DNA from 2 places in the Streptomyces sp. TAA204 genome. Region 1 is predicted to be linked to the other one. Evidence: riboswitches for the same ligand, from Rfam matches in the RefSeq annotation. Region 1 holds a riboswitch; the other holds the start of a gene.
What was found. Region 1 has a riboswitch for S-adenosylmethionine ahead of thrC (threonine synthase). Riboswitches for the same ligand answer to the same signal wherever they lie in the genome.

Region 1 (3,959 bases):
CGGACGTTCACGCTCATGATGCGAGACCAGCCTCTCGGAAGGAGTCCAGGTTGGGACGGATGACGGCGGACGGACCGGTGGTCGGCGCCACCGCGTCCAGGGTCTTCAGGCCGTCACCCGTGTTGAGGACGACGGTGGTGAGGGACGGATCGAGCCTGCCCTCCTCGATCAGCTTCTTCGTGACGCCGACGGTGACACCGCCCGCCGTCTCGGCGAAGATCCCCTCGGTCCGCGCCAGCAGCTTGATCGCGTCGACGATCTGCCCGTCGTCGACGTCCTCGACCGCACCGCCCGTACGGCGCGCGATGTCCAGCACGTACGGACCGTCGGCCGGGTTGCCGATGGCCAGCGACTTGGCGATGGTCTGCGGGCGGACGGGGCGCACGACGTCGTGCCCGTCCTTGAAGGCGCGGGAGACCGGCGAGCAGCCCTCCGCCTGGGCGCCGAAGATCTTGTACGGCCTGTCCTCGACGAGACCGAGCGCGATCAGCTCCTTGAGTCCCTTGTCGATCTTCGTGAGCTGGGAGCCGGAGGCGATGGGCACGACGAGCTGGTCGGGCAGCCGCCAGCCGAGCTGCTCGCAGATCTCGTAGGCGAGGGTCTTGGAGCCCTCCGCGTAGTACGGACGGAGGTTGACGTTGACGAAGCCCCACCCCTCGCCGGCCGGGTCGCCGATCAACTCCGAGCAGAAGCGGTTGACGTCGTCGTAGTTGCCCTCGATGCCGACCAGCTGACCGCCGTAGACAGCGGCCATGACGACCTTGCCCTGCTCCAGGTCGTGCGGGATGAACACGCACGAGCGCAGACCCGCGCGCGCCGCGGCGGCGCCGACGGCTCCCGCCAGGTTGCCCGTCGAGGAGCAGGAGAGGGTCGTGAAGCCGAAGGCACGCGCGGCCTCCACGGCGATGGCGACGACGCGGTCCTTGAAGGAGTGCGTCGGATTGCCCGAGTCGTCCTTGATGTGGAGGGAGCCGGTGACGCCCAGCTCACGGGCGAGCCGGCCGGCGTCGACGAGTTTGGTGAAGCCGGGGTTGATGCTGGGCTTGGAGGCCACGTCGGCGGGGACGGGCAGCAGCGGCGCGTAGCGCCAGATGCTGTCGGGGCCCGCCTCGATGCGCTCACGCAGCCCGGCGGGGTCGCCGCCGGGGAAGTCGTAGGCGATCTCCAGCGGCCCGAAACACTCCTCGCAGGCGAAGACCGGGCCGAGCGGCAGACGCTTCCCGCACTCGCGGCACGAGAGACCCGCGGCGGGGCCGAGCGACGGACCGGAGCCGGGTGCGGAGGCGGCGGAACGCTCGGGAGCAGCTTGAACAGCCATGATGTGGCGAGGCCCTTTCTCCTCATCTTCCTCATGACGTATCTCGCCAGGAGACGGACTTGGCACCTTCCCTAGCCGGGAGCCTCGCACTTGACATCAGCTTGGCGCTGTACGCGAGACCGGCTGGAGGGTTGCCGGGGCTTCAACGGGCCGTTCCCTCTGCCCCTCTGGATGAGCGGTGTGAAGTTGTCGACGGTGACGGCGCGGCACTGCCGCGGTGGCCGCCGGACGGACCCGGCGTGCGGTCGTCATCCGCGTTGTTCAAGACTGTAACCGACGGACCTGACCATTGAGACAGCCGTCCGAACCGCGAGACGGACCACGACGGGTCACAGGGAGTAGTGCGTGCTGGAGGAAGTCGAGCAGTGGCTGGGCCGGCGGTCCTTCTCGTCGGCCGATCGTCCCCTGGACGGGCTGCTGGCGGCAAAGCGCGCGTCGGGCACACGGGTGAGCGTCGTGCTTCCGGCGCTGAACGAGGAGCCGACCGTCGGCACGATCGTGTCGGTGATCCGGCGCGAGCTGATGCCGCCCCCGCCGGCCACGCGGCTCGTCGACGAACTGGTGGTGCTGGACTCCGGCTCCACGGACCGTACGGCCAGGACCGCGGCCGCGGCGGGCGCCCGGGTGGTCCACCGGGACGACGTGCTGCCGCGGCTGCCCGCGCTGCCCGGCAAGGGCGAGGTGCTGTGGCGTTCGCTGCTGGTGACGAGCGGCGACATCGTCTGCTTCGCCGACGCCGATCTGAGGGACTTCTCCGCCGGCTTCGTCTCCGGCGTCGTCGGGCCGCTGCTGACCGACCCCCGGCTGCGGCTCGTCAAGGCCATGTACGACCGTCCGCTCGGCGACGACCCGGCGGGCGGCGGACGCGTCACCGAACTCGTGGCACGCCCCCTGCTCAACCTCCACTGGCCGCGGCTCGCGGGCTTCGTGCAGCCGCTGAGCGGCGAGTACGCGGCCCGGCGCTCACTGCTGGAGACGCTGCCCTTCCCCGTGGGGTACGGCGTGGAGCTGGGCCTCCTCGTCGACTCGCTGCACGCCGCCGGGCTCGACGCCCTCGCCCAGGTCGACGTCGGCGTACGGCGCCACCGCCACCAGAGCGGGCAGGCTCTCGGCCGCATGGCGGCCGCGATACACCACACGGCACAGCTGCGCCTGGCACGGGGCGGCCACCTGGTCCGTCCGACGCTGACCCAGTTCGAACGCGACCGGCAGGGCGGCACACGCGGCGGCTTCGCACCGCGCAACCACTCCGTGGAGACGGTGGAGCGGCCCCCGATGCGCGAGATCGCCGAGTACGCGGCCCGCCGCGCGGCGTAGCCTTCGTCACGTTTGCCTGGATCTCCCGGCGGCTAAGCTCCGGCCATGGTCGTCGAACGCGCTTCCCAGCAGGTACAGGCCCGCGTACTGGTCGCGTCCAACCGGGGGCCCGTCTCCTACTCGGTCGCCGGCGACGGCTCCCTGTCCGTCAAGCGCGGCGGAGGCGGCCTCGTCTCCGGGCTCTCCGCGATCGGGGCGGACGGCGGGGACGACTCCGGCGGGGGCGGGGACGCCGTCTGGGTGTGCGCGGCGCTGGGCGACGGTGACCGGGAGGCCGTGCGCCGTACGGACGGCAGGCTCGACCCGCGGGAGACCGGCGGCCAGGCCGTACGGATGCTGGACATTCCCGCCGGCACCTTCACCGCCGCCTACAGCGGTGTCGCCAACTCCGTGCTCTGGTTCGTCCACCACATGCTCTACCAGACGCCTCTGGAGCCCTCCTTCGACGCGGAGTTCGAGGAGCAGTGGGCCGCGTACGAGCGCTACAACGCCGCGTTCGCCGACGCGCTCGCCGAGGACGCCGCCCCCGGCGCGAGCGTCCTGATCCAGGACTACCACCTGACGCTGGTGCCCGGTCTGCTCCGCGAACGCCGCCCCGACCTGCGCATCGGTCACTTCTCGCACACACCCTGGGCGCCGCCGGACTACTACCGGATGCTGCCCGACACCGTGGCGGGCCACGTGCTGCGCGGCGTCCTCGGCGCGGACCGTGCCGCGTTCCTGACCAGGCGCTGGGCCCAGGGCTTCGCGGACTGCTGCGTACGCGTACTGGGCGCCACCACCGCGGTGAACGGGACGACGGGCGAGCTGGAGGTCACCCTCGACGGCCGTACGACCCGCCTGGGAGTGCACGGGCTGGGCGCGGACGCGGAGTTCCTGCGCGAGCGTGCAGGGCGGGACGACGTCGAGGAGCGGATCGCCGCACTGCGCGAGGAGATCGGCACCGGCCCGGACGGGCAGCCGCGCCGGGCTCTCGTCCGCGTCGACCGCACCGAACTGTCCAAGAACATCGTGCGCGGGCTGCACGCCTACCGGCGCCTCCTCGCTGAACACCCCGAGTGGCGCGGGCGGGTCGTGCACCTCGCCCTCGCCTATCCCTCGCGGCAGGACCTGGCGGTCTACCGGGACTACATGGCCGAGGTCTCCCGCGTCGCCGACGAGATCAACTCCACGTACGGCACCACCGGGTGGACCCCGGTCGTGCTGTTCCTCAAGGACGACTTCGCGCGCTCGCTGGCGGCCTACCGGCTGGCGGACGTCGCCCTGGTCAACCCGATCCGGGACGGGATGAACCTCGTCGCCAAGGAGGTTCCCGTGGTCTCCG
Region 2 (3,959 bases), on a different contig from region 1:
GGGCGCACCGCAGTGTTTTTCGAGATGATCACGAGGAATTTCGTAAGGTGCTCCGGCACTCCGTCGTCGCGTAGGTGAAGCCTTTCTGCGACGAGTGGGAGGCTGCCGGGCGGTCCCGCGGCACCTGTACCGGAAAATCGGCCAGATCGGCGTGTTCGGCCAAGGTGTCCCGAAGGAATTCGGAGGGTCTGGTTCCACCGGATTCAAATGCAATGCGGTCATGGCTGGGGAATGCGCCGGGCCGGTGTCACCTTCGGAGGTGCCGGCGCTCAACTGGCGCTCCCGGCGACCTTCGTGCAGTTCACCTCGTCACAGGTGAACCGATGACGGCCATCGCGATCACCGAGCCGCGAGCGGGTTCCGACGTCGCCGGACTCTCCGCCACAGCACGTCTCTCCGGGGACGGCACGCACTATGTGCTCAACGGCGTCGAGTTGTTCGTGTCCGGGGGAGCACAGGCCGATCCGGTGCTCGTCGCCTGCCGTACGTCCGTGACGGACGAAGAGGACCGACGGAAGGTGAGCTTGCTGCTGGCCGTGGACGCACACGCGGAAGGCGTCGCCGTCAGTGCGGAACCCTGCACCCTGGGACTGCGCTTCTCCGACCTCGTCGAGGTGACGTTCACCGATGTGCGTGTGGAGGCCGCCGGCGTCCTTGGAGAACCGGGCGAGGGATTCGCGCGCCTCGCGGAGATCTTTCCGCAGGAACGCCTGGGGACAGCGGTCGGGCCCGGGCCGGCCACATGCGGAGCCGCAGGCCCCTGACCCGTCCGGACGGCGGCTAAGGTGGGTGCGGATCCTTGAGAACTCAGGGTCCGCACCCACACCCGTGCCCGGGACGCCCCGGTGCCCGCAGTCGTCGTGCGTACCGCCGCACGGCGGGGCGTGGGTCCCGGTGTCCGCCGACTCGACCCCAGGAGGGATCATGAGCGCCGTTCCGTCTGCCGGCTCTCCCGCCGGGGGTTCCCGCACCTGGCCGGACGTGCTGAGCGCACTGCTGGCCGGTGAGGATCTGGACGCGGAGGCCACCGCGTGGGCGATGGACCGCATCATGCGGGGTGAGGCGAGCGACGCCCAGATCGCCGGGTTCGCGGTGGCGCTGCGCGCCAAGGGCGAGACGGTCGGTGAGATCTCCGGTCTCGTACGCGCGATGTACGAGCACGCCAATGTGATTGAGGTCCCCGGCCCGACGGTCGACATCGTCGGCACGGGCGGCGACCGCGCCCGTACGGTCAACATCTCCACCATGTCCGCCGTCGTGGTCGCCGGCACGGGTGCGACGGTCGTCAAGCACGGCAACCGCGCGGCGTCCAGCGCCAGCGGCGCGTCGGACGTGCTGGAGAAGCTGGGCGTCAATCTGGAGATGACCCCGCAGCGGGTCGCCGAGGTGGCTTCGGACGCCGGGATCACCTTCTGCTTCGCGGTGAAGTTCCACCCCGCCCTGCGCCATGTCGGCAACGCACGCCGCGAGCTGGGCGTCCCCACCCCCTTCAACTTCCTCGGGCCGCTGACGAATCCGGCCCGTGTGGCGGCCCAGGCCACCGGTGTCGCGGACGCCCGCATGGCGCCGATCATCGCGGGAGTGCTGGCCGAACGCGGTTCCTCGGCACTCGTCTTCCGCGGGGACGACGGTCTGGACGAGCTGACCACGACGGCCACATCCACCGTGTGGGTCGTACGCGGAGGCACGGTGCGGGAAGAGGCCTTCGACCCCCGGGACGTCGGCCTGGAGCTGGTGCCGGTCGAGGCGCTGCGCGGTGCTGACGCCGCGTACAACGCCGATGTGGCCCGCCGCCTCCTGGACGGCGAGAGAGGCCCGGTGCGCGACGCCGTCCTGCTCAACTCGGCGGCGGCGCTGGTCGCCCTCGAACCGGGGGAGGGGCCGCTGGCCGGGCAGATCGGCGCGGCCATGGAGAGGGCGGCGGAGTCCGTCGACAGCGGCGCCGCCCGTGCCGCGCTGGAGCGCTGGGTGGCCGCGAGCCACCTGTAACCGCTGCCGCTCGCCCCGCCGTTCGCGACGGCGGGCCTCCGGCACGTACGTGCCGGAGGGGCTGTCCGGGATACGGACGGCGGGGTGATGCCCTGCGGGGGTGTGCCATACTTCCGGCCAGGTCACGAGTGACAGCGATCAAGGCCCCGGCCCGCTGTCCGGCAACCCTCCTTCCGTGGTGGGGTGCCCCGGGTGATGACCGGGCCGTACGACAGCAGGGTCGTGCGGCAAGCACGGATCCCTCGATCCCCGCCTCTGCCGCGGGGGGCCCATGGCCAGGGGTCCCTGGTCCACGAGGGAGAACTCCATGAGTCAGCGCGTCGCTTCCACCGCTTTCCGCTCCTCCGCCACCGGCACCGCCACGCCCGCCGCGGGCCCCGTGAGCGTCACCGCGGGAGTCACCGCGGGGGCCACAGTGGGGGCCGCCGCCTCCGTGGCCGGCGCGGCGCCCCTGCCCGTACTGGGGCTGGACGTACGCGCCCCGCTCGCGACCGGCGGCGACATCGCCTACGCCGCTCTGGACCACGCCGCCAGCGCGCCCGTCCTGAAGAGGGTGTGGGACGAAGTGGGCGCCTACGCCCCGTACTACGGCAGCGTGCACCGGGGAGCCGGCTACCTCTCCCAGCACTCGACCGCCCTCTTCGAGGAGAGCAGGCGGACCGTCGCGCGCTTCCTCGGCTGCCGCGAGGGCGACCAGGTCGTCTTCACCCGCTCCACCACGGACTCGCTGAACCTGCTGGCCTCCGCGCTGCCCGGGGACACCCGCGTGTTCGTCTTCGAGACCGAGCACCACGCGTCGTTGCTGCCGTGGGGGGAGAGGCGGACCACTTACCTCGACGCCCCCCGCTCACCGGCGCGGGCGGTCGCGTACCTCGAGGAGGCCCTGCGCGCCGCCCCCGAGGGGGAGAAGCTGGTGTGCGTGACGGGTGCGTCGAACGTCACGGGCGAGATCTGGCCCGTGCGGGAGCTGGCAGCGGCCGCACACCGCCACGGCGCCCGCATCGTCCTGGACGCGGCGCAGCTCGCTCCGCACCGCCCGGTCGACATCGGCGAACTGGACGTCGACTGGGTGGCGTTCTCCGGGCACAAGCTCTACGCGCCGTTCGGCGCAGGTGTGCTGGCGGGCCGGGCCGACTGGCTGGACGCGGCCCCCGCCCACCTCGCGGGCGGCGGCGCCAGCCGGACGGTCGCGAGGAGCGCGGACGGCGGTGTGGAGGTGGAGTGGCACAGCGGGCCCGCCCGGCACGAAGCCGGCTCGCCGAACGTGATCGGCGCGTACGCGCTCGCCTCCGCCTGCCGGACACTCACGGAGGCGGGCCTTGCCGGAGTGGCCGCCCGTGAGGAGGAGTTGACGCGCAGGCTGCTCACCGGCCTGGCACAGCTGCCCGAGGTGCGTGTGCTCTCCCTCTTCGGCCCGGACGCCGACCGTGTCGGCGTGCTCTCCTTCGTCGTCGACGGCTGGAGCAGCTCGCATCTGTCCGCCGCGCTCTCCGCCGAGTACGGCATCGGCGTACGCGACGGGCTCTTCTGCGCGCACCCGCTGGTGCGCACCCTCCTGGGCGCCGGCGAGGCGGAGCCGGGCGGATGCGGGGCCGCCGGTGAAGGGGGAGATGCCGCCGCGCGGGGCGGGAGGCCGCTGAACGCCGTACGCGTCAGCATCGGCGCGGGGACTCCGGACGAACACGTGGAGCGTTTCCTGCGGGCCGTGCGTGAACTGGTGCGCAACGGTGCCCGCCTGCGCTACCGCGAACAGGACGGGCGGTGCGTACCGGAGGGTGAGCAGGCCACGGCCGTCCGGGCGGAGTGACCGGAGGGACGGGCGGGAGGGACGGGCGGCGCTGAGGGTGCCACTCATGGACGGGCGCCGCCGGCGGGCGCACGGCGGGGAGGGTCAGGCGTCCAGGCCGATGGCGAAGGCCGACTCCAGGTCGTGCTGGGAGTAGGTGCGGAAGGCGATGTGCGTCTCCGTG

Region 2: linked by a shared signal. The riboswitch ahead of H343_RS0111140 (aminotransferase class V-fold PLP-dependent enzyme) and the one ahead of thrC (threonine synthase) in region 1 are both predicted to bind S-adenosylmethionine.

What each region holds. Positions count from the first base shown of each region.
Region 1 covers NZ_AUKW01000001.1:517,412-521,370, forward strand. Annotated here, with positions in the region: gene H343_RS0102205 (MoaD/ThiS family protein) at 1-17, opposite strand, end outside; gene thrC (threonine synthase) at 14-1,318, opposite strand; SAM riboswitch class I at 1,338-1,496, opposite strand; gene H343_RS0102215 (glucosyl-3-phosphoglycerate synthase) at 1,664-2,635, shown strand; gene H343_RS0102220 (trehalose-6-phosphate synthase) at 2,681-3,959, shown strand, end outside.
Region 2 covers NZ_AUKW01000005.1:73,826-77,784, forward strand. Annotated here, with positions in the region: gene H343_RS34175 (hypothetical protein) at 152-319, shown strand; gene H343_RS33575 (acyl-CoA dehydrogenase family protein) at 324-764, shown strand; gene trpD (anthranilate phosphoribosyltransferase) at 925-1,989, shown strand; SAM riboswitch class IV at 2,110-2,229, shown strand; gene H343_RS0111140 (aminotransferase class V-fold PLP-dependent enzyme) at 2,297-3,796, shown strand; gene H343_RS0111145 (Lrp/AsnC ligand binding domain-containing protein) at 3,881-3,959, opposite strand, start outside.